Regions from separate parts of the Bacillus sp. GW821-FHT01G09 genome, predicted to be linked through region 2. Evidence: riboswitches for the same ligand, from Rfam matches in the RefSeq annotation. Region 2 holds a riboswitch; the other holds the start of a gene.
What was found. A riboswitch is a leader RNA that binds a small molecule or an ion and turns the genes downstream of it on or off. The one in region 2 is predicted to bind cyclic di-AMP.
Positions count from the first base shown of each region.

Region 1: another riboswitch for cyclic di-AMP. It lies ahead of kimA (potassium transporter KimA); the one in region 2 lies ahead of ktrA (potassium uptake protein KtrA).

Region 1 covers NZ_JBWKWL010000005.1:298,542-301,809, reverse strand. The annotation lists gene AC07VD_RS17765 (NUDIX hydrolase) at 46-498, opposite strand; gene kimA (potassium transporter KimA) at 557-2,380, opposite strand; cyclic di-AMP (ydaO/yuaA leader) riboswitch at 2,573-2,716, opposite strand; gene AC07VD_RS17755 (cellulose biosynthesis cyclic di-GMP-binding regulatory protein BcsB) at 2,851-3,268, opposite strand, start outside.
Region 2 covers NZ_JBWKWL010000001.1:7,706-10,973, forward strand. The annotation lists gene betB (betaine-aldehyde dehydrogenase) at 1-296, opposite strand, end outside; gene gbsR (transcriptional regulator GbsR) at 495-1,037, shown strand; gene bslA (biofilm surface layer hydrophobin BslA) at 1,235-1,780, shown strand; cyclic di-AMP (ydaO/yuaA leader) riboswitch at 1,926-2,074, shown strand; gene ktrA (potassium uptake protein KtrA) at 2,148-2,816, shown strand; gene ktrB (Ktr system potassium transporter KtrB) at 2,823-3,268, shown strand, end outside.

The DNA of each region.
Region 1 (3,268 bases), on a different contig from region 2:
CTTTTTTCAATACCACAGGAGAAAGGCTTTAAAACCCGGAGACCTTTATCGCTTGCCAAGTCTTCTTTTCAACAGGTCGATCGCCGCGAGCAACCCTCTATCCTTGACGGTGACATTTACATCTTGAGCGCCATTCTTGAAATCATTGATCTGCCTTTTTCGGTTCGGCACCATAAAAAGCGGCAAACGCTCCGGGGAAACCCACTTTAATCCCGCTGTCTCTATGCCGTCAGCCACTGCTTGTCCGCCTGTTATGCTTCCGAAAAACAGATGCTGTTCATCTTGAAACTTTGGCCTTTGGTAAACACCTATTTTCGCAGAAAGCGCTGCATTGTATCCCGTTTCTTCCAATACCTCCCGCACTGCCGCTTCCTCAGCCGATTCCCCGGGATCAACCCTGCCGCCCGGCAAATCCCATAGAGGGACATCTTTTCGTTTCACCAGCAGAATTTGCTGACTTTCGTTCAATACGATCACAAAAGCACCTTGTGTATACACCGCCATACCTCCTTTGCCCGAAAAAAAGGACCAAGGTGATTCCCTTGGTCCTAGAGCTTTACTTTTTAAAATGATACGGCAGTGTGGCAACCATTATGTCCTTTTTCCAGAACAGCCGGACTCTGAGGAGGAAGGCCGATTGGTTGTGAAGGATGGTGTGCCAGCGTTTTTTCGTTATAAATTGCGGAAACAGCACCATAACGGAAAACTGCTCCTTCTTCGCTTTTGCCTCAACTGTTTCCAAAAACTTATCAAACGGATGGACAAGGCTTCTGTACGAGGAGTGAAGCGTAACGAGACGCACTCCGTTATTAAGCTCTTCCCAGCGTTTTTCGAATTTCTTTTCCTGTTCTCTGTCAAATGACACGTGAACGGCGATCACCTGATCGGACAGTGATTTCGCATAGTGAATCGATTTTTGCACGACAGTGGTGACACCGGCCACAGGCACAATCACAACGGTGCCTTTGATTTCTTCCGGCTCTTTGTCTACGATGCGAAGCTGTTCGCCAACTGCTGTATAGTGATTTTTAATCGCAAAAAACAGCAAAACAACGATAGGCATAAAGATTAACACAGGCCATACGACATTAAACTTCGTCACAAACAGAATGGATAGAACCATAAACGAAATCAGAGCGCCGCAGGAGTTGATCAGCATTTTTCCGATCCAGCCTTTTGGTTTTTGCTTGATCCATTTCATGCACATGCCGGTTTGTGAAAGCGTAAATGGAATAAATACGCCCACAGCATATAACGGGATTAAATGCTCCGTCTGTCCTCCGAATAAGATAATGAGAACAATGGAGGCAAAGCCTAAAAAGATAATCCCATTTGAGAAGCCTAAGCGGTCGCCCCTGACAGTAAACATTCGCGGCATATACTGGTCTCTCGCCAGGTTGAAGGCAAGCTGCGGGAAGGCTGAAAATCCCGTATTTGCCGCAAGGACCAAAATAAGCGATGTGACACCTTGGATGACATAATAGAACACATTCCGCCCGAAGGTTTCGGACGCAATTTGTGAAACCACTGTTTCATCAGGTTTCGGCGCCGTACCATACCCGTACGCGAGAACCGTGATGCCGGAAAACAGAATCGCCAGCAAAATCCCCATCATCGCAAGCGTTCTTGCCGCGTTTCGCGCAGGCGGGTTTTTGAATGCAGGAATCGCATTAGAAATGGCCTCAACCCCGGTCAACGCTGAGCATCCGGAGGAAAAAGCCTTAAGCAGCAAAAACAGCGTAATGCCGGCTACAGGTGTGCCGAGCGGTGTATGATGGGCTGGCTGGTCAATTTGCCCCGTCATGAGTTTAAACAACCCGACTGCAATGAGAACCAAAAGCGCCACCACAAACAGGTAAACCGGATAGGCAAGAATCGATGCCGATTCCGATAGCCCGCGCAGGTTCAAAATCATAATCACTAACACGAGAAAAATAGCGATCGGCACATGATAATCATGCAATGCAGGAAAGGCTGACGTGATGGCATCCGTGCCTGCGGAAATACTTACCGCTACTGTTAAAATATAATCAACAAGCAATGAACCGCCCGCAATCAATCCCGGTTTTTCACCGAGATTTTCTTTAGAAACGATATACGCCCCGCCGCCCTGCGGATAAGCGTAAATAATTTGCCTGTATGAAAGAATCAGTGCGAGCAGCAAGATGAGAACGCCAACCGCAATCGGAATGGAGTACCAAAATGCGGTTGCACTGATTGTTGCCAAAATGATTAGAATTTGTTCTGTCCCATATGCGACAGATGACAGCGCATCTGAGGAAAGCATAGCCAAGGCTTTTAATTTCGTCAGTTTTTGCTCTCCAGCTGCTTGGGATTTTAGTGGTTTCCCAATCAAAAAACGTTTGATTGAATGATACATCGATGTCTTCCCCTTTTAATTTCTCATTTTTCAATTAAAACAATAAAACATCAGTGTCTTGCTCTCACATGTTGATGATAGTCCTTTCTGCTATGATGTCTCTGTATGCGATTTGCATTCAAAAATGAACAACAAAAAACACAGAGGCAAACGGATGCCCCTGTGCCATAACATCGAACACAGGTTTCATTCATCTCCTCTCACGAACGCTTACGAGGTTAGCTGACGGATTCGGGCATATGAGAGTTAGCCCTACCTAAAAAGGATTCACCCCAACGGCAAAAAGCCGTTCTATTGGGTCCCCCGCTCTGATTTCAGATTAAGCGATTTGTTTTCTAAAAGAGATCATACTCCCGTTCCCGCACGTTGTAAAGAGGCTTATTGGCTGAGAGAAAAAAATAAAATGACAGGTTCCACAAATGGAATTTACTTACCAAAAATAAAAAACAGAGGCTAAAATCGCCTCTGTTTTATTCTGTATCTGTCTTTCTTTTTCTGCGTCTTACGGCAATCCAAATGAACACTGCCGCAATCACCATAATGAGTGCCAGCACACCAATATACATCCATTTTTGGCTATGATCCTGTGTTGGTTGTTCTGCATCGGAACTGTTTGTTTCCGATTTGAGCTGCTGGTGGTTTGTAAACACCTGCTGGCTATTTGTTTCATTAAGGACGGTTGCCGACTCATCGTTGCTGTTCAGATAACTGATGATCTCTTTTGTGACAGCCGCGCCATCTCCTTTTGACGGTGCAAAGACAGCCATTGTATAGCGTGAATCCCAAACCGATGCTTGGGTAAATACCACTTGTTTTGTCGTCTCATTTAGCATCTCGAAACTAGATACATCAAACGAGCCGTTCTTTTCCTGCGGCACAAGCAGATCT
Region 2 (3,268 bases):
CTTTCTTCGAGTGTTTTTCCTGTATCAAGAGATTCAAGCTCAGCCAGCTCCTCAAGATCGCGTCTGATTAATTCCGCAATTTTCAGAACAATTTTCCCACGTTCAAGCCCGGATAGCGATGACCATTCTCCTTTGTCAAATGCTCTGCGCGCGGCTGCGATTGCTTTGATGGCATCCTCTCGCCCTCCCTCGCTTACAGTTGCAATTTCTTCTTGATTAAATGGATTGATAATACTGCGGATCTGTTCTTTTTCGGCACTGATCCATTCTCCGTCAATGAATAATGTTTGACTCATATAAGCCTCCTTGACGTAAATAAAGTTTGTTAAATAAAAATTTAATGTTTTTAACAACCTTAATCTAACATATGGTTTTTAAACTGTCAAAGTCCCATTTTGATTTTTCTTTTTGACTTTTTCTCATGTTTCGTTAAGATAAAGAACATAAAGAAATAACTTAACGAATTTAATTTTCTAAAGGAAAAGAGGGTCAGTATGGATGAAAATCCAGAATTTGCAGCTATAGAACAGGCTCGGGATCTTGTTGTTGACTCCATTGCTGAAACGATGGATCTTTACGGAATTACCCGCAGTGTCGGGATTTTATATGGGACGATGTATATGAGGGATGAGATGACGCTTGACGAAATGCGTGAGGAGTTGCAAATGAGCAAACCAAGCATGAGCACAGGCGTCAAAAAGCTTCAAGACTTAAATGTAGTGAAAAAAACATTTCACCGGGGCATCCGTAAGCATACATTTGTGGCTGAGAAGGATTTCTTTAAATTTTTCACAAATTTCTTTCCACCTAAATGGGAGCGGGAGGTTCAAGTGAATGTAGCAGCGATCGAGGAAGCTCAAGCTGATTTACAAAAGGTTTTATGCAAGGAAGATCTCGATGAGGATATCAAAAATGAAGCACTGCAGTTATATGATCAGCTGGAAAGCTCTAAAGCTTACTATGACTGGCTGAAACGGCTTGCTGAATCGGTGCAGACCGGAGAAATTTTTAAATTTATACCGATCGAAACAAAGTAAAGCAGAAAACGCCTGGGAAAGCAGGCGTTTTTTTGATGTAACTACTACAAATTTGAAAAATACGGGAAAAACACCCCATTTACTTCCAAAATATTTGATGGTAATTTTATGTAGGTAAAATTTGTATTTGGCCTTTCAGAGGAGGTGAAAAGCGGGCAGGCCTGTTTAATTTATCATTTTTTAGGGGGAATTTTGTTATGAAACGCAAATTATTATCTTCTTTGGCAATTAGTGCATTAAGTCTCGGGTTACTCGTTTCTGCACCTACAGCTTCTTTCGCGGCTGAATCTACATCAACTAAAGCTCATACTGAATCTACTATGAGAACACAGTCTACAGCTTCATTGTTCGCAACAATCACTGGCGCCAGCAAAACGGAATGGTCTTTCTCAGATATCGAATTGACTTACCGTCCAAACACGCTTCTCAGCCTTGGCGTTATGGAGTTTACATTGCCAAGCGGATTTACTGCAAACACGAAAGACACATTGAACGGAAATGCCTTGCGTACAACACAGATCCTCAATAACGGGAAAACAGTAAGAGTTCCTTTGGCACTTGATTTGTTAGGAGCTGGCGAATTCAAATTAAAACTGAATAACAAAACACTTCCTGCCGCTGGTACATATACTTTCCGTGCAGAGAATAAATCATTAAGCATCGGAAATAAATTTTACGCAGAAGCCAGCATTGACGTGGCTAAGCGCAGCACTCCTCCGACTCAGCCTTGCGGTTGCAACTAATGTAAAAGACCGGTTAACGCCGGTCTTTTTTTGTGTTTTACCCTCCCCTTTTTCTCTAATCCCCGTTATCTTTTTTCTGGTTTAAAATTTAAATTGACAAACACTAGAAACAGGAGTAAATTCTTGAGTGTTCAATTTCATACAGTCTCTTTTACCGCTTAATCAAACACGAACGGGGGAACCAACGATTGGCTGTTTTATTAACAGCCTTGGGGTGAATCTTACTAAGTAAGAGGGGGTACTCTGAATCCCTAATCCGACAGCTAACCTCGTAGGCGTATACAGAGAGGAGGTCTATTATTTGGCCATTCTTTGCAATGGTCTTTTTTGCTTCAGAAACGTTAATTCACTAAGGGAGATATGAACATTGGGAAGAATTAAAAATAAGCAATTTGCCGTGATCGGTCTGGGCCGGTTTGGCGGCAGCATTTGTAAAGAACTTCATAGAATGGGGCATGAGGTCCTTGCGGTTGATATCAACGAAGAAAAGGTCAATGCATATGCTTCTTACGCCACTCATGCGGTAATTGCCAACGCCACCGAAGAAAACGAATTGCTTTCATTAGGAATACGCAATTTTGAATATGTGATTGTTGCCATCGGAGCAAATATTCAAGCGAGTACGCTGACCACCCTATTATTAAAGGAGCTTGATATTCCAAATATTTGGGTAAAGGCTCAAAACTATTATCATCACAAGGTGCTTGAAAAAATCGGCGCTGACCGCATTATTCATCCTGAAAAAGATATGGGGGTTAAAATCGCACAAAGCCTTTCAGACGAAAATGTTTTGAATTACATTGATCTATCTGATGAATACAGTATTGTCGAGCTGCTGGCTACGCGCAAGCTTGATTCAAAATCGATTATTGACCTGAATGTAAGAGCAAAGTACGGCTGCACGATCCTGGCCATTAAACATCATGGAGATATCTGTCTTTCCCCCGCGCCTGAAGACATCATTCACGAGCAAGATTGCCTGGTGATCATGGGCCACAAAAAGGATATTAAACGTTTTGAAAACGAAGGGATGTAGACAAAGGTGACACTTCAAAAGGATAAAGTGATCAAATGGGTTCGGTTTACACCGCCTCAAGTGCTTGCCATTGGTTTTTTCCTTACCATTATCATCGGGGCTGTCCTATTAATGCTTCCGATTTCCACTACGAAGCCATTGTCATGGATAGATGCTCTTTTTACTGCGGCTTCCGCTACAACTGTTACAGGGCTTGCTGTTGTCGATACCGGTACTCAATTTACGGTATTCGGGCAAACAGTTATTATGGGGCTGATTCAGATTGGCGGGCTTGGATTTATGACATTTGCGGTCTTGATCGTCATGATATTAGGAAAAAAAATCGGCTTAAAAGAACGAATGCTCGTCCAGGAAGCCTTAAACCAGCCGACAATCGGCGGTGTCATTGGCCTTGTCAAAGTCCTGTTTCTGTTTTCAATCAGTATTGAATTGATAGCAGCACTCATTTTATC